DNA from 4 places in the Streptomyces sp. NPDC001315 genome. Region 1 is predicted to be linked to each of the others. Evidence: riboswitches for the same ligand, from Rfam matches in the RefSeq annotation. Region 1 holds a riboswitch; each other region holds the start of a gene.
The links. Region 1 has a riboswitch for cyclic di-AMP ahead of ACFY16_RS38985 (NlpC/P60 family protein). Riboswitches for the same ligand answer to the same signal wherever they lie in the genome.

Region 1 (4,394 bases):
GCAGGATGCGCACGCACGCGCTGTGGAAGGTCATCACCCACATCGCGTTCGCGCGCGGGCCGACGAGGTGCTCGACGCGCTCCTTCATCTCGCCCGCGGCCTTGTTGGTGAAGGTGATCGCGAGGATCTGGCCCGGATGCACGTTCCGCTCGCCGAGCAGGTGGGCGATGCGGTGGGTGAGGACGCGCGTCTTGCCGGACCCGGCGCCGGCCACGATGAGCAGCGGGGAGCCGGAGTGGACGACGGCGGCACGCTGGTTCTCGTTCAGCCCCTCCAGGAGGGCGGCCGGGTCGATCGCCGGGCGCGGGGCACCGTCGCGGTAGTACACGTCCCGGTCCGGCGGCACGTCGAACTTCCCGCCGAACAGGTCGTCCGGAATCGGCTCCGACACGTGCTCGTCCTCGGGCGGAGGCGGGGGTTCCTCCCCATGGGCCCGAGGGGCCTGGAGATCCGCCAGGAAGCTGTCGTCAAAGAGGCTGCTCATCGCTCTCCGAGTCTAGGCCGCCCCACCGACAACCCGCCGCCGCCCTGAGAACATCCCCGGAATCGAGTGACCGAGGACCGGGAATCGATCGACCGAGGACCGCGGGCCTCAGAAGCCGAGGATCTTCCAGACCTGCCCGCCCGGCGTCTTCCTGCCGTCCAGGACGGTCCCGTCACGGTCCGCGATCGACCAGGCGGAGACGTAGACCTTGCCGTCGTACGGATCGACCGCCACGCCCGCCGGGAAGGGCACCTGGACGTTCGTACGCTTGCTGCCCGAGACCTTCGTCACCCTGCTCGCGAAGAGCTGGCTGACGTACAGGTCGCCGTCGCCGTTGAAGGCGATCCCGGTGATCGAGCCGAAGCCCGACTTCCAGCCGAGGATCTTTCCGGTCCGCGGGTCGACCTTCCATACGCGCGCGGTGGGCTTCTCCGCCTCACCGTTCAGCTCGCCGACGTAGAGCTTGCCGTCGGGGCCGAGCGCGAGGGACGTAGGGACGGCCTGGTGCCTGTCGTGGTCGGGGAAGACCGTGAAGGGCCGGGCCTTGCCGGACGGGGACACCACGACCAGGTCGTTTCCGGCGGCGTCGGCGACGATCCTGCGGCCGTCGGGAAGGGCCAGGACGGCGTACGGGTTGGATTCGACCGTCGCCTTGTGCGGGTTGTACTTCTGTTCGACGGCGGTGATGTCCGCGGTGATCCGTGCCTTGCCGTGGTCGACGGAGAGCAGTTTGCCGAGCGTGTTCCAGGGCGGTCCGGTGGGGATGCCGGCCTCCGGCGGGGCGTAGGTCTCGACGGCCCAGACGCAGCCGTCGAGCGCGGAGACACCGTCCACGCCGGTCGCGAAACCGCCGTCCGGCGCGGCGCCTGACGGCAGCCTGTCCACCACCCGGTAGTGCTGCCAGGCGTTCCCGTCCCAGTAGATCTTGGTGACCGCCGACGAGAGGCCGACGCAGGTCCGGCCCTCTTCTCCCTCGCCGACGCACTTCTTGCCGCCCCGGCCGGCTTCGGCGACGTACACGTGCCCGTCGTCGTAGGAGAGCTGGCGCGGGTTGTCCAGGCCCTTCGCGATGACGCGGATCACGGGCTTGCCGCCGACGTGTCCGCCCGTGGTGCCGGCGGCACTCATGGCGCTCGTGGCGCTCGCGGGTGCGATGCCCGCGGTGACGGCGAGCACGACCGATGTGCCGACGACGAGTGCTGTGCGCTTCCTCATGGCCGTACCTCTCTCCCCCGCCACGGCACCCCACCGTGGCTCGCTGGAAGTTAGCGCGACGAAGTGGGCGGACGTCACCACTCCGGACAAGTCACCACAGATCACTCCAGATTGACCACGGCCAGCAACGCCCTGGCCTTAGGTCACGAAAATGTATCGGGCATATCACCCATCAACCTTCACAGGCGTCACACGAGTTGGCTACCGTGCCCAACAGGCCGCACGACCCCCACCGGCGAACGTCGCCGGGCCGCGCGGCCTCCGCCGAGTCCGGTACGCCCGCACGGCGACCGGAACCGGGGACCCAACCGAGACCCGGGGTGAATCGGCCCGACTCCCCATGGGGGACAGGCCGTAGGGCAACCCTTCCGATCCATCCGCCCGAACCCGACAGCTAACCCGGTAGGCGGAGCGTGGAAGGAGTCGCCTCTCTTGGCGTCGCACCGCAAGTCGCGTCCCGCAGGTACGCGCGTAGCCGGCATACGGACCCCCGCCCTCGCCACGGCGGCCCTCACCTCCGTCGCCCTGCTCTCCCAGACGGCCAACGCCAGTCCCTCGGCCGACGACGGCAGGCCGAGCCTCGAGGAGGTCGAGAAGAAGGTCGACGACCTGTACCGCCAGGCCGAGTCGGCGACCGAGAACTACAACGCGGCCAAGGAGAAGACCGCCAAGCAGCGCAAGCGGGTCGACACCCTCCTGGACAACGTCGCCCAGCGCACCCAGAAGCTCAACGAAGCGCGCGAGGAGCTCGGTTCCTTCGCCGCGGCGCAGTACCGGACCGGCGCCACCGCGCCCGACACCGCGACCTTCCTGCTCGCGGACTCGCCGCAGGACTACTTCGACCAGGCCCAGCTGATGAGCCGCCTGACCTCGCGCCAGAAGGACGCGGTCGACGAGTACGTCACCGAACAGTCCGCGACGATGAAGCAGCGCCGGGAGGCAGCCGAGAGCCTCGCGACGCTCACCGACTCGCAGGACGACCTGAAGACGGCCAAGGCGACCGTGCAGAAGAAGCTCACGGACGCGCGCGTACTGCTCTCGGAGCTGACCGCCCAGGAGAAGGCCCGGCTGGCGGAGATCGAGAAGCAGAAGCAGGAGGAGGCCGCGCGTAAGGCGGCGGAGCTCGCGAAGCAGCAGGCGGCAGCGGCGGCGGCTGCCGCTGCCGAGAGCACGCCGTCGAGCTCGGCCTCGGGCTCGTCCTCCTCGTCCTCCTCGTCGACCAAGGCCGAGAAGGCGCTCGCCTTCGCCCGCGCGCAGATCGGCAAGCCGTACGTCTGGGGCGCCACGGGCCCCGACTCCTACGACTGCTCCGGCCTCACCCAGGCCGCCTGGAAGGCCGCCGGCGTCACCCTCCCGCGCACCACCTACGACCAGGTGAACGCCGGCACCACCGTCTCCCTCGCCGACGCCCAGCCCGGCGACCTGGTCTTCTTCTACGACGACGTCAGCCATGTCGGCATCTACATCGGTAACGGCATGATGATCCACGCCCCCAAGCCCGGCGCGTACGTCCGCGAGGAGTCGATCTACTACGACGGCGAGTCGGGGATCCACAGCGTGGTGCGTCCGGCCTGACCGCCGGCTGCGGTGAGGCACGCGCGCGTGGGTGTGGGGGAGCACTACTCCTGAGGGAGCGCGGTGCTCTGCCTGCGCCCGCGCGTATTTTCGGGCGCCCGCGCGCGTGCCCCGCTCGCAACGCGCGCGGGGCTCCTTAGCATCGGCCCATGCCCCGCTCCTCCTCTCCCCGCGCCTGGTGGGCGCAGCGTCCGCCGGCGGCCGGGGCCGCCGTGCTCGCGACCGGCATCCTGTCCGTCGGTCTGCAGCTGTCGGGGTACGAGGCCCTGTCCTGGATCGCCCTGGTGCTCGCCTGCGCCGCCTGGCTGGCACTGGCGGCGGACTTCGTCCTGCAGCTGCTGTGGGAGCGGGAGGAATGGGTGCGCCGGGCGGGCACGCCCGCCGCGCTCACCTCGGTCGCGGCCACCACCGTGCTCGGCACCCGTTTCTCCGCACTGGGCCGGCACACCCTCGCCGAGGCGCTGCTGGCGCTGTCCGCGGTGCTGTGGCCGGTGCTGCTCGTCGACGTCGTACGGCACTGGCGGCGGCGTATGCCGGGGACGGTGTTCCTCGGGTGCGTCGCCACGCAGGGGCTCGCGGTGCTCGGCGCCACCCTCGCCGCGGCTCTGTCGACGGCCTGGCTCGCGCGCGCGGCGATGGTGCTGTTCTGGCTGGGGATCGTGCTCTACTGCTTCGCCCTGGCCTACTTCGACCTGCGCCAGACCGTCGAGGGGGCCGGGGACCAGTGGGTGGCCGGCGGGGCGCTCGCCATCTCGGCGCTGGCGGGGGCGAAGCTGATCTCCGCCGACAGCGCGAGCCTGTACCTGTGGAACGACGACAACCTGGGCGTCCTGCGCACCGTGACCGGCGCCCTGCTCGTGCTCGCCCTGTGCTGGTACGCCGTCCTGCTGGTGGCCGAGCTGCTGCGGCCGCGGCTGCGCTACGACGTGCGACGGTGGTCGACCGCGTTCCCGACGGGGGTGACGGCGGCGGCGACGCTGTCCGTCGCCTCGGCCGTCGGCGTCCCGTGGCTGAAGGGGCTCGGGGAGGTGCTGCTGTGGATCGCCGTGGTCGTGTGGCTCGCGGTCGCCGCGGCGGCGGTCCGGGCGGCCTCGGTGGCCGTCCGTGCCGATGTCACGTC
Region 2 (4,394 bases), on a different contig from region 1:
CTGATCCTCACGTGGGACCCCGAGCAGGTCGCAGATCGCGTAGATGGGGAGGGGGAAGGCGAAGTCGTGGATGAGGTCGGCCTTGCCATTGGCGGCGAACCCGTCGATGAGACTGTCCGTCAACTCCTGTACGCGGGGAGCGAATTCGGCTACACGGCGCGGGGTGAACGCTTTGGAGACGAGGCGGCGCAGCCGGGTGTGGTCCGGCGGATCGATATTGAGCAGGTGCGTCATGAGATTGGCGCTGCGCTCGCCCGGGATACCAGTCTTGCTCTTGCCGTGAGCGTCATCAGCATGGTGCTCGGGATTCTTCGACAACCTCCCGTCCGCGAGGGCCTGGCGCGCGTCGGCATAGCGGGTCACCAGCCATGCCTCGACTCCACTGGGAAGCCTTGTCCGATGGACGGGGGCGTGCTCCCGCAGCCAGGCATAGGCCGGGTACGGGTCGGTGGCGAACTCCCAGGTGAAGAGTTCGGGGGCAGTGTTCGGGATGTCCACGACACGACCGTAGCGGGAGCCGTTCTTCTGGACATCAAGGTGAAGCCACTCGGAGAGGTGCGGAAGCGATCGGGAGTCAAGTGCAAGGTGACGGAGTGGCACGAGCGGACAGGGACGCTGGTTCCTGCGGAGGTGCCCGAGTCGGCGTGGCCTGCTGTTGAGCAATTGATGACGGACTTCTTCCAGCGGCGCCAGTTCGCGCGCGGCGCTGTGGACGTCCGGACTCAGGTGAACGGCGTCCTGCATCTGCTGCGTACGGGATGCCTGTGGGATGAGCTCCCTGAACGGTACGGCCCGTGGGCACTTGCCAAGGACAGGCAGAACACCTGGTTCAAGAAGGGCTTCTGGCCGGTCCTGGTGAGCCATCTGAACGCCGCCGGCGGAGGCACGCCGGTTGAGCACGAGGCAAGGGCTCCGTTACTTCAGATCACGCGTGGATCCCGTCGGAGCCGATGAACCGGCTGGAGGCTGGTCGGTGTGGAGTCCCGGTCACCGTGCAAAACGTGACATGCGCTCAACTCTGTGATCTTCACGTGATCCGCGCGGCATTAACTTGTGACAAGTGATCGTCTGCCTATACGTTCACCCATCAGCACGGCGCCCAGCAACACCCGCCGTGCCGGTCACCGCTGTCGCGCGAAAGGTCTCCGTATGCTCTCCGGGAACGGTCGTCACCGTCGCCCCCGTCAGGCTCCGGCTCTCCTCGTCGCGGCCGGAGTGGCCGGCTCCGCCATCGCCATCCCGCTCCTCGGCGCCGGTGGCGCGAGCGCGGCCGAGGGCACCACGTGGGACCACGTGGCCGAGTGCGAGACCGGCGGCTCATGGAGCGCCAACACCGGTAACGGGTACTACGGCGGCCTCCACCTGAGCCAGGCGGACTGGGAGAAGTACGGCGGTCTCGACTACGCCTCCAGAGCCGACCTGGCCAGCCGCTCCCAGCAGATAGCCGTCGCCGAGAAGATCCTCGCCGACCAGGGGGTCGAAGTCTGGTCCACGTGCGGACTGCTCTCGGGGCTCTCCCAGGACTCCGCGTCGGCGAACGTCGACACGGGCGTGGCGGACGGCTCCTCGCACGGAAAGTCCAACTCCTCCAACTCCTCCGCATCATCCGACTCGCACGGCTTGTCCGACTCACCCGAAGAGTCCTCCGGTGAGGCTTCCGCCGACTCGTCCGCCCGGCCCTCCGATGAAGCGTCCTCTTCCCATACTTCTGCGGACACCACGGGCAACTCCGCCAAATCAGACACATCCTCCGGTTCCGGCTCGGACTCGGGTTCCGGTGCGAGCGATTCACGGGGTGGGGACAGCGCGTCCGCCGACGGGGCGAAGGGTGACGACTCGGACAACTCCGAGCAATACGTCGGCTCTTCGAGCCTCGTCGACACCGGCGCGCTCGGTACCGGCCGTCACCGCGGCGGCAGTGCCGACGAGGGAGTGGCCGACACCGGCGGCACCGCCTCCTCCGCAGGCCGGCACGCCTCGTCCGCCGACGCCGCCGACGGCTCGTACGTCGTCCGTGTCGGGGACAGTCTCGTGTCCATCGCCGACTCCCTTGGCCTCGACGGCGGATGGCGCGGGCTCTACGAGGAGAACAAAGAGACGATCGGTACCGATCCGAGCCGCATCGTCCCCGGTCAGACCCTGGAAGTCGGTGCCTAAACGGGCGAAAGGCGGCGGGAGTTGGCGTCCCGGTTCGCCGTTAAATGTCCGGTTTGGTGAAAGTGTGGGATGAGTCTCAGAAGCCCTGATCGTCTTTGAAAAACGGCGGATCGCCTGCCTACGGTCAGGACCGCTCGCCATTGCGAGCCCCGGCTGCCGCAACGCCGAATCCTGCCAGCGGCCGCACGGGAACAGTCGTCGCGTCAAGCGCCGTAGGCAGGAGCGGGGGACCCAAGGTAAGTGCCGGGCCCAGCAGTTGAGGCTGGTTCCGGCTTGGGGTGAAGCCGTGTCCCGTGAGGGACGCGGCCGGGCAACTCAACCGGCCCGAACCCGACAGCTCACCTCGCAGGCGTCGGTGAGGGGATCCAACCATGCTGTTTTCCAGCAAGGGCAAGCACCGTCGTCCGTTCAAGGCCACCCGCGTCGCCGCGCTCGCCGGTGTCACCGGCGTCGCCATCGCCGCCCCGCTGATGGCGGCCGGCAACGCCTCCGCCGCCACCGCCTCCGAGTGGGACACCGTCGCCCAGTGCGAGTCCGGCGGCAACTGGTCCATCAACACCGGCAACGGCTTCTACGGCGGCCTGCAGTTCTCCGCCTCCACCTGGGCCGCGTACGGTGGCACGCAGTACGCCGCCACCGCCGACAAGGCCTCCAAGGCCCAGCAGATCACGGTCGCCGAGAAGGTCCTCGCCGCGCAGGGCAAGGGCGCCTGGCCGACCTGCGGCACGGGCCTGTCCAACGCCGCCTACAACGGTGCCGCCGCCACGCCGAGCACCACCACCCGCTCGACCGACACGCAGGCCGCCTCCCGCTCCACCGAGCGCCCGGCCGCCACGAAGACCGTCACCACCCCGACCGGCGAGAAGGTCAAGAAGGGCGACGGCGAGTACAAGGTCGTCAAGGGCGACACCCTCAGCTCCATCGCCGAGAAGCACGACGTCAAGGGTGGCTGGCAGCAGCTGTTCAAGCTGAACAAGGACATCGTCGACGACGCCGACTTCATCTACCCGGGCCAGCAGCTGCACCTGAAGTGACACCCGGCTCGTAGCTGAACCACAGCGGCCTCACATCCGTGCCTTCCGCAGTGAAGGCCTCGTGCGGGCCACCCCCGTCCCCACGGGCTCCCCGCTCCGGTGCGTGTTCCCCCGTACGCGCCGGAGCGGGGCCTTTTTTGCGATCCGGCTCTTTTCGCGAACCGGCTTTGTTCCGTTCGGAAACAATTTACTCTCGGTTCCGTCCATGGGGCGGTCAACGGCTGGCTGATCGCCCGGAGCCGGTTAGGCTCAGTCTCGCGGGGCCACCACAGGCCCGCGTACCCGCGTCACATCCCAGAAGGAGATGCTCGTGCCGTCCATCGACGTCGTCGTAGCCCGGGAAATCCTGGACTCCCGAGGCAACCCCACGGTCGAGGTCGAGGTCGGCCTCGACGACGGCAGCACGGGTCGTGCCGCCGTCCCGTCCGGCGCCTCCACCGGTGCCTTCGAGGCCATCGAGCTCCGCGACGGTGACCCCAACCGCTACCAGGGCAAGGGTGTCGAGAAGGCCGTCCTCGCCGTCATCGAGCAGATCGGCCCGGAGCTGGTCGGCTACGACGCCACCGAGCAGCGCCTGATCGACCAGGCGATGTTCGACCTGGACGCCACCGACAACAAGGGCTCGCTCGGCGCCAACGCCATCCTCGGCGTCTCCCTCGCCGTCGCGCACGCCGCCTCCGAGGCCAGCGACCTGCCCCTGTTCCGTTACCTGGGCGGCCCGAACGCGCACCTGCTGCCGGTGCCGATGATGAACATCCTGAACGGCGGCTCGCACGCCGACTCCAACGTGGACATCCAGGAGTTCATGATCGCCCCGATCGGCGCGGAGTCCTTCTCCGAGGCCCTGCGCTGGGGCACCGAGGTCTACCACACCCTCAAGTCCGTCCTGAAGTCCAAGGGCCTGTCCACCGGCCTCGGCGACGAGGGCGGCTTCGCCCCGAACCTGGACTCCAACCGCGCCGCGCTCGACCTCATCCTCGAGGCCATCAAGCAGGCCGGCTACGTCCCCGGTGAGCAGATCGCGCTCGCGCTGGACGTCGCCGCGTCCGAGTTCTACAAGGACGGCAAGTACCAGTTCGAGGGCAAGGACCGCTCCGCCGCCGAGATGACGGAGTACTACGAGGAGCTCGTGGCGGCCTACCCGCTCGTCTCCATCGAGGACCCGCTGTTCGAGGACGACTGGGCCGGCTGGAAGGTCATCAC
Region 3 (4,394 bases), on a different contig from region 1:
GACGCTGGATCCGTACTCGAAGCTGCTGGAAGGACGGATCGTCTTCCTGGGGACACCGATCGACGACACCTCGGCGAACGACGTGATCGCGCAGTTCATGCATCTGGAGCACCAGGAGCCGGACCGGGAGATCTCGCTGTACATCAGCTCCCCCGGCGGCTCGTTCAACGCCATGACCGCGATCTACGACACGATGCGGTACGTCAGCTGCGACGTGGAGACGTTCTGCATGGGTCAGGCCGGATCGTCCGCCGCGGTGCTGCTGGCCGCGGGTGCTCCGGGCAGGCGGTACGCGCTGCCGGGTGCGCGCGTGGTGCTCCGTCAGCCGGCGCTGCCCGAACCGGTCGAGGGGCAGGCCGGCGACCTCGCCATCCAGGCGGAGGAGTTGGCGCGCACCAGGGCCTTGCTGGAGGAGATGCTCGTACGGCATACGGGACGCAGTCCGCAGCAGGTGAGTGCCGACATCGAGCGGGACAAGGTCCTGGACGCGCCGGGAGCGCTGGAGTTCGGCCTGGTGGACCGCGTCATCGACGGCCGCAAGGCCTCGCGCACCACGCCCGGCGCGAGGTGAGCCGGGGATGCTGCCACCGGAACTCCCGCCGCTGCCCGCCCTGACACGGGCCGAGGGCGAGTTGATCGACCGTTACCTGGAGGTGGTCGACCTGCTCGGCCGCATCAACCCGGCGTATCACGGGGACACGTACCGCGGACTGCGCGCCGCCCAGGCGCTGGTGGGGAAGGCGGCCGCGCTGCGCGACGCGCTGGCCCTGATGCACCAGCGGGGCGAGGCCGAACTGCACGCGCCCACGCTCGCGCGGGCGCTGCGCGTCCTGGACGGGGAGCGGCGCACGGCACGCGTCATCGTGCCGTCACGCTCCGACAGTTGACGCACGCCCAGCCGGTCCGGGTGTTCCGTCCCGCGTGCGGAGTGTCCGGGACGGAGTTGAAACGGACCAAATGGTGTACCCCCTGTTGGCGTAGGTGTGCGTCCTTTTCTCGGACCGTTGCGGTTGCGCAACGCGCGTGGCTCCGGAGCGGGATGAGGTGCTCCGGTGCTGGTCCGGGGCTCGTCGGCCCCCTGGACAGTCGATCGAACATGGGGCTGTCCACCCGAACGGGTGAGTGGTGAGCAACAACACAAACCCACGGTTCCGTTGGGATTTTCGGACACCTGTGAGTGAAGATCCCAATCTGACGACAAGCCCCCGCCACAGCGGCGGGGCGGTCCGGGCGGACGCCGAGTCCTGCCGCTGTCCCGGACGACCGGTCGACGGAAGTGCATCGGCAGGAGTGGAGGACCCAAGCACGACGGGTTCGCCGGAACGGCCAAGCCATGGCCGGGCCGAGCAGCCCTTGGGGTGAAGCCGCGCGACGCGGCCGGGCAACTTCGCCAGCCCGAATCCGACAGGTCATCCTTCACAGGCGGCTGACGAAGGGTTGCGCATGACTGCGCTCAATCGTGTCCCGTCGCTGATGGCCCGGGCCGGTACGGCCTCGGCACTCACCATTGCCGCCGTGGGCGGCTCGATCGTGGCCCCGGGCTTCACCTCCGAGGCGGCGGCCGCCACAACCGCGACGAAGGCACTCCAGATCGCGGCCTCCAAGAAGGGCTCCCCGTACCAGTACGGCGCCACGGGGCCGCGCAGGTTCGACTGCTCCGGGCTCACGCTGTACTCGTTCAAGAAGGCGGGCAAGAAGCTGCCCCGCACGGCGGCCCAGCAGTACAACAAGACCCACCACATCTCGGCCAGGAGCCGCAAGCCAGGCGACCTCGTGTTCTTCCACTCGGGCTCCAGCGTCTACCACGTCGGCATCTATGCCGGGAAGGGAAAGATCTGGCATGCCCCGAAGACCGGGGATGTGGTGAGGCTGCAGAAGCTCTGGACGACGAGCGTCTGGTACGGCAGGGTCAGTTGACCCGCCCGGTGCGGTGGCGGCGTCCTGACGCGCCGCCGCCGCGCCGGGGTCATTCCCGTGAAAAGGACTGGGTCCTCAAGGTTCCTGCTGCCCCGCGGCCGGCACCGGCTCGGCCGGGATCGTCCACGGGAGTTCGATGAAGACCGTCTTGCCCCCCTCGTGGGTGGGGCGGACGCGCAGCCTGCCGCCGCACTCCGCGATCAGCCAGCGGATGATCACCATTCCCCGGCCGTTGTCCTGCTGGACGGCGGCCGGCAGTCGTTTGGGGAAGCGTGGGTGGCTGTCGGTGACGCCGATGCGCAGATGCTCGTCACGGTCGAGGGTGAGGTCCACCGTGAAGGTGGGTGACTGCCCCAGAGTGTGCTGTACGGCGTTGGTGGCGAGTTCGGAGACGATCAGCCGGATGGTGTCGGCCGCATCCGTGTCCGCCGGCAGGCCCCACTCCGCGAGAGCGCTCGCCACGAAGGTGCGGGCAGCGGCGACCGAGGCGGGATCGCTCGGCAGAGTGACGGATGCTTCCAGATGGTCTGCCATGGCGACGTCGTCCCTTCCCGCGGGACCGCAGTCCGACAAGGAGCGGATTCGAGTACGGTCCCGGACTGGTGCTTCTTCGCCAGACTGCCATTACCCGGCCGGCCACGGTGGCGATCCACCAAGATGTGCATATATCTGTCGCTCGAAGCGGTGAACTCTGCGACGGCAGACCGTATTTGGGCGGCTCGGAAGGAGTAAGGAGTTTCCCATGCAGTACGGTCCCGCGGTGCGCCGCCGGAAACTGGGCGCCGAGCTGCGCGCTCTGCGCGCCCGCACAGGGCTCACCAGTGGTGAGGCGGCCCGGCTGGTGGGCTGGCACCAGTCGAAGGTGAGCCGGATCGAGACCGGCGCCAGCGGGGTGAAACCGGCCGATGTGCGGTTACTCCTGGACGCCTACGGTGTCGCCGACGCCCAGCTGCGGGAGTTGCTGCTGGTGCTGGCGGGGTCCCACGACGGCGGCCGGGACCACTGGTGGCACGCGTACCGTGGTGTGCTGCCGCCCACCTACCGGGATTTCATCAGCCTGGAGTCGCAGGCGAGCGCGATGCGCACACTGGAGACGTCGGTGGTCCCGGGGCTGTTGCAGACGCCCGAGTACGCCCGCGCGGTGACGCGGGCGGCCGTGGAGGGGCTGGAGGAGGAGCGGCTTGACGCGCTGGTGGAGGTGCGGCTGGCCAGGCAGGACGTGCTGCGCGCGCAGCCGCCGCTGGAACTGACCGCGGTCCTGGACGAGGCGGTGCTGCGGCGGGAGGTCGGCGGGCCCGACGTGATGGCGCGACAGCTGCGGCGGCTGGTGGAGGCGGGGCGTCTGGCCCAAGTGCGGCTCCAGGTGCTGCCGTTCAGCGCGGGAGCACACATCGGCATCACCGGACCTTTCGTTATCTTGTCATTTCCGAGCACTTCTGATCTGGATGTGGTTGTTCTCGACCATATGACGAGTAGCCTCTACCTCGAACGGAAAGAAGACCTCCAGGCCTACTCGGAGGCCTTCAACACCCTTCAGATCCACGCCCTTTCACCCGAGGACTCGTTGGATTTCATCGCCGGGATAGGTGACGGCGCGTAAGGAGGCACCATGACTGCACTGCCTCGGAACGTACCTTCCACTACTCATCTGCACGATGCGCGATGGCTGCGCAGCAGCTACAGCACGGGAGCGAACAACTGCGTGGAGACGGCCCGGCCGGCCTCGGGGCCATGGGCCGGACTGCTCGCCGTACGCGACTCCAAGGACCCGGCCGGCCCCGCGCTGCTCTTCTCCCCCGAGAGCTGGGCGGAATTCACGGCCGCGTTCCACTGATTCCGGTCATGTCCGGACCGTTCTGATCAGTTCAAAGCAGCAGCGATCAGCGCTGATCGATGACGAATCGTGCGACACACGGCCGTGTCACGCCGACTCATGGTCGTGTCTCGCCGATCACCCGTACCGCGCGTTCGACCTGGGCCTCGGAGAGGTCCGCGCGAGCGGTCAGTCGCAGCCGCGAGATGCCGTCGGGCACGGAAGGAGGACGGAAGCAGCCCACGGCGACACCCGCCGCACGGCAGTCGGCCGCCCACCGCACGGCCCCCTCCGGGGACGGCGCCCGCACGGAGACGACCGCGGCGTCCGGCCGTACCGCCTCCAGACCCGCGGCGGTCAGACGTGCGTGCAGCTCGCCCGCCACCGTGCGGGCCCGCGCCGCCCGCTCCGGCTCGCGGCGCAGCAGCCGCAGGGCCGACAGGGCCGCGCCCGCCGCCGCGGGGGCGAGGCCCGTGTCGAAGATGAACGTGCGGGCCGCGTTGACCAGGTGGTCGATCACCCCGACGGGACCGAGCACTGCTCCGCCCTGGCTGCCCAGCGACTTGGACAGGGTGACCGTCACGACGACGTCCGGGGCGCCCGCGAGCCCTGCCGCGTAAGGAGCACCACGGCCGCCGTCGCCCAGCACGCCAAGGCCGTGGGC
Region 4 (4,394 bases), on a different contig from region 1:
GTGCCGCCGGTGAGCGCCGACGACACCGGCCGCGTCGTCATCGTGGACCGCCCCGGCGCCGTCCAGACGCAGCTGCTGATCGGCCGGACCGGCGCCGACCGGCACGACCGCGTGTGGCCCGCCCAGGTGCTCGGCACGTACTGCCTCGGTGGCACCCTCACCTCCCGTCTGGACCGCGTCCTGCGCGAGGAGAAGGGCTACACCTACGGTGTGCGCGCGTTCGGGCAGGTCCTCAGGTCGGCGGCCCCCTCTTCCCCCGGAGGGGCTACGGGCGCCGCGATGCTCGCCATCAGCGGCTCCGTGGACACCCCGAACACCGGTCCCGCCCTGTCGGACCTGTGGACCGTGCTGCGCACGCTCGCCGCGGAGGGCCTGACCGACGCCGAGCGGGACGTCGCCGTGCAGAACCTCGTCGGTGTGGCGCCGCTGAAGTACGAGACGGCGGCGGCCGTGGCGAGCACGCTGGCCGACCAGGTCGAGCAGCACCTGCCCGACGACTACCAGGCGACGCTGTACCAGCAGCTCGCCGCGACCGGCACGGTGGAGGCCACCGCGGCGGCCGTGAGCGCCTTCCCGGTGGACTGTCTGGTGACGATCCTCGTCGGCGACGCGGCGCAGATCAAGGAGCCCGTCGAGGCCCTCGGCATCGGTGAAGTCACCGTAGTGTCCGCCGAGTAGAAGCCGAGTAGCGGCAGAGCACAGGCACGCGCGCGTAAGGGCCCTGGTGACGATGAGTCACCAGGGCCCTTCAATGTCCGGAGAATGTCCGAATTGAGGGAGAGTTGCCTGTCTGCCCTGTGGCATGCGCTACAAAAGCCCTGATCCGTTTGAGGATTGCAAGACGGCCCCCGTACGGTCGTCCGGGCTGTTCGTCAGGCAGTGCGCCGCACCCGCGGCAGCGGACAGTCATCGCCGAGTCCCCGTACGGCGCGAGCCAGGGGAGCCGGGGACCCATCGCAGTCCCTGGGGTGAATCGGACGCCCGCGCGTGCCGCGAGGGGGTCCGTAGGAGACCTTCCTGCTCCGAACCCGTCAGCTAACCCGGTAGGCGAGAGGGAAGGAAAGGATCAGCCACTACATGGCGTTCATGTGCGCCCCCGGGAAGCACCGCCGTCCCGGCCGGATGAAGCGCACCAGCGCTCAGGCAGCCGGCATCGCGGCCCTCGCCACCACCGGCGTCGTCGGCACCCTCGCTGCCCCCGCGCTCGCCGCCGAGAACTCCGTCGAGCAGACGGGCCTCACCCCGGTCATCACCATCGGCGACTCGGTCGCCGAGCAGATCGGCGCCCAGGCCGCAGCGCAGAAGCAGGCCGCGGAGCAGAGGGCGGCCGAGGAGGCCGCCCGCAAGAAGGCCGCGGAGAAGGCCAAGGAGGAGCGCGAGGCCAAGGCGCGCGCCGCCCGCGAGGCCGAGCGCAAGCGCCTCAACACGTTCGTGGCGCCGATCTCCCACTCCTACGTGTCCACGGGCTACCTCAGCGGCGGCTCGTTCTGGTCCTCCGGCAGCCACACCGGCATCGACTTCCACGCCGCCAGCGGCACCTCCGTCCACGCGGTCGGCTACGGCACCGTCGTCGAGGCCGGCTGGGGCGGGGCGTACGGCAACCAGGTCGTCATCAAGATGAACGACGGCACGTACACGCAGTACGGTCACCTGTCGTCCATAGGCGTCTCCGTGGGCCAGAAGGTCACCATGGGCGAGCGGATCGGCCTCTCCGGTGCGACCGGCAACGTCACCGGCCCGCACCTGCACTTCGAGGCCCGTACGACCGCCGAGTACGGCTCGGACATCGACCCTGTCGCCTACCTCCGCAAGCACGGTGTCAACGTCTGACGCTCGCCCGGCGTGACGTCTGACAACGGACGGCGAGACATACCGACGCCCCGGCTCCCCGAGCCGGGGCTTTCGGCGTTTCGCAGGCCCCGCTGTCCAAAAAATATCCCTGGATTCCGGCCTCCCGTCGGAAATTGCAGCTGATTGCAATAGAGTCACTGAACGCACGTCAATCGGCGACGTTTCACGGGGATTAAGGCGGAGGTCGGTCATGCGTATTCCGGCGCACTCGGTATGCACGGCGATCCGGGACGACATCGTCGCCGGTGTCTACGAGCGCGGCAGCCGGCTCACCGAGGAACTCCTCGCACGCCGCTACGGCGTCTCGCGCGTCCCCGTCAGGGAGGCCCTGCGCACCCTGGAGGCGGAGGGGTTCGTGGTGACCCGTCGGCACGCGGGCGCGTGCGTCGCGGAACCCACCGAGCTGGAGGCCTCCGACCTGCTGGAGATGCGCATGCTCCTGGAGCCCCTCGGCGCTTCCCGAGCCGCCCAGCGCCGCACCGAGGCCCATCTGAAGGTGCTGCGCGGCCTCGTCCGGCTGGGCCAGGAGCGGGCCAGACGGGGCAACAGCGAGGATCTGCGTTCCCTGGGCGGCTGGTTCCACGAGACGCTCGCGCAGGCTTCCGGCAGCCAAGCCCTGACCGCCACGCTCACCCAGCTGCGGCACAAGATCGCCTGGATGTACGCGGTCGAGGCACCGGCCAACCCCGTGGAGTCCTGGACCGAGCACGGCGCGATCGTGGACGCGGTGGCGCGCGGCGACGGTGAGCGCGCGCGGGCGATCACGGCACTGCACACGGAGCGTTCGAGCGCCGCACACCGGCTGCGTTTCTCCGGGGGAGGAGTGCGACCCGACCGCGTGAGGACTTCGCAACACCCCGTAAACATGACGGGTCTGCGGCATTAACACAGGGGCCGTATACAAAGAAGGGCAATTCCAGGGGGACTATTTATGCTGCCCATGAACAGGAAATGCGAAGGGCTCGCCCGGCAATTCGGGCGAGCCCTTCGGAGTTGCGGGAGGAAGTCTTTAAAGCGACAAGCACCGCAAACCATCAATTGAGGAACCCCGACGGCACACAACCAGCTCCGCGAAAGCGGCGCCGGCTCAGGCGCGAAGGGGGTCGTGCTCAGACGGTCTCGGGAAGCTCCTCGAGCCCCTCGGAGACCAGCTTCGCCAGACGGTCGAGCGCGGCGTCCGCACCCTCGGCGTCGGAGGCGAGGACGATCTCCTCGCCACCCTGGGCGCCCAGGCCGAGGACGGCCAGCATGGAGGCCGCGTTGACGGGGTTGCCGTCGGCCTTGGCGATCGTGACCGGGACGCCTGCGGCCGTGGCGGCTCGGACGAAGATGGAGGCGGGACGGGCGTGGAGGCCCTCGGCCCAGCCGACGTTGACGCGGCGCTCAGCCATGTGATGCTGCCCTTCAGTGTCTCAGGGTTGTCTAGACCAGTGTTCCACATCGGAATGCGTGCCCGGAGCGGTCCTGTGTCCCGTTCCGGAAGTGGCGTCGGATCGCGGCCTCGACCCGACTTCCGTCCTCCACAGACTGCCTCGCGCCGTTGTCGTACGCGAGCCGTACTCTGGGGCCCATGCAGACCTCGGCGGACCGGCACGACCGGCACGAGTACCCCGCCCACTGGGAGGCGGACGTGGTGCTGCGCGACGGCGGCACCGCGCGCATCCGGCCCATCACCGTTGATGACGCCGACCGTCTGGTCAGCTTCTACGAACAGGTCTCGGACGAGTCGAAGTACTACCGCTTCTTCGCGCCCTACCCGCGCCTGTCCGCCAAGGACGTCCACCGCTTCACGCACCACGACTTTGTGGACAGGGTGGGACTCGCGGCCACGGTCGGCGGCGAGTTCATCGCCACCGTACGCTATGACCGCATCGGCACCGATGGCATGCCCGCCTCCGCGCCCGCCGACGAGGCGGAGGTCGCCTTCCTGGTGCAGGACGCCCACCAGGGTCGCGGTGTCGCCTCCGCCCTCCTGGAGCACATCGCCGCTGTGGCCAGGGAGCGCGGCGTCAGCCGCTTCGCCGCCGAGGTACTGCCTGCCAACTCCAAGATGATCAAGGTGTTCACGGACGCCGGCTACACCCAGAAGCGCAGCTTCGAGGACGGCGTCGTGCGCCTGGAGTTCGACCTCGAACCCACTGAACGCTCGCTGGCCGTGCAGCGCGCGCGGGAGCAGCGCGCCGAGGCGCGGTCGGTACGGCGGCTGCTCGCCCCGGGGTCCGTGGCGGTCGTCGGCGTCGGCCGCGCCCCGGGAGGCGTCGGCCGCAGCGTCCTCGGCAACATCCGGCAGGCCGGGTTCACCGGAAACCTGTACGCCGTGAACACGGCCCTCCCCGAGGGGCAGAAGGAGCTCGACGGCGTGCCCGCGCACCGCTCGGTGCGGGACATCGAGGGGCCTGTCGACGTGGCGGTCGTCGCCGTGCCGACCGAGCGCGTGCCCGACGTGGTCACCGAGTGCGGCGAGCACGGTGTGCAGGGACTCGTCGTGGTCTCCGCCGGGTACGCCGAGAGTGGTCCCGAGGGGCGCGAGCGCCAACGCGAAC

Region 2: it holds a riboswitch for cyclic di-AMP, as region 1 does, so the genes downstream of both, ACFY16_RS22685 (transglycosylase family protein) here and ACFY16_RS38985 (NlpC/P60 family protein) in region 1, are expected to answer to the same signal.
Region 3: it holds a riboswitch for cyclic di-AMP, as region 1 does, so the genes downstream of both, ACFY16_RS38535 (C40 family peptidase) here and ACFY16_RS38985 (NlpC/P60 family protein) in region 1, are expected to answer to the same signal.
Region 4: it holds a riboswitch for cyclic di-AMP, as region 1 does, so the genes downstream of both, ACFY16_RS15525 (M23 family metallopeptidase) here and ACFY16_RS38985 (NlpC/P60 family protein) in region 1, are expected to answer to the same signal.

What each region holds. Positions count from the first base shown of each region.
Region 1 covers NZ_JBIAWZ010000028.1:75,208-79,601, forward strand. Annotated here, with positions in the region: gene pcrA (DNA helicase PcrA) at 1-484, opposite strand, end outside; gene ACFY16_RS38980 (ScyD/ScyE family protein) at 593-1,699, opposite strand; cyclic di-AMP (ydaO/yuaA leader) riboswitch at 1,952-2,124, shown strand; gene ACFY16_RS38985 (NlpC/P60 family protein) at 2,132-3,274, shown strand; gene ACFY16_RS38990 (tellurite resistance/C4-dicarboxylate transporter family protein) at 3,424-4,394, shown strand, end outside; gene ACFY16_RS38995 (hypothetical protein) at 4,388-4,394, opposite strand, start outside.
Region 2 covers NZ_JBIAWZ010000008.1:6,116-10,509, reverse strand. Annotated here, with positions in the region: gene ACFY16_RS22700 (cytochrome P450) at 1-498, opposite strand, end outside; gene ACFY16_RS22695 (transposase) at 400-954, shown strand; gene ACFY16_RS22690 (transglycosylase family protein) at 1,150-2,157, shown strand; cyclic di-AMP (ydaO/yuaA leader) riboswitch at 2,356-2,524, shown strand; gene ACFY16_RS22685 (transglycosylase family protein) at 2,529-3,191, shown strand; gene eno (phosphopyruvate hydratase) at 3,496-4,394, shown strand, end outside.
Region 3 covers NZ_JBIAWZ010000027.1:68,194-72,587, forward strand. Annotated here, with positions in the region: gene ACFY16_RS38525 (ATP-dependent Clp protease proteolytic subunit) at 1-571, shown strand, start outside; gene ACFY16_RS38530 (hypothetical protein) at 579-887, shown strand; cyclic di-AMP (ydaO/yuaA leader) riboswitch at 1,268-1,440, shown strand; gene ACFY16_RS38535 (C40 family peptidase) at 1,444-1,917, shown strand; gene ACFY16_RS38540 (ATP-binding protein) at 1,993-2,451, opposite strand; gene ACFY16_RS38545 (helix-turn-helix domain-containing protein) at 2,660-3,517, shown strand; gene ACFY16_RS38550 (DUF397 domain-containing protein) at 3,527-3,751, shown strand; gene ACFY16_RS38555 (8-amino-7-oxononanoate synthase) at 3,849-4,394, opposite strand, start outside.
Region 4 covers NZ_JBIAWZ010000004.1:459,775-464,168, reverse strand. Annotated here, with positions in the region: gene ACFY16_RS15530 (M16 family metallopeptidase) at 1-678, shown strand, start outside; cyclic di-AMP (ydaO/yuaA leader) riboswitch at 901-1,065, shown strand; gene ACFY16_RS15525 (M23 family metallopeptidase) at 1,078-1,830, shown strand; gene ACFY16_RS15520 (GntR family transcriptional regulator) at 2,042-2,737, shown strand; gene ACFY16_RS15515 (HPr family phosphocarrier protein) at 2,961-3,242, opposite strand; gene ACFY16_RS15510 (GNAT family N-acetyltransferase) at 3,422-4,394, shown strand, end outside.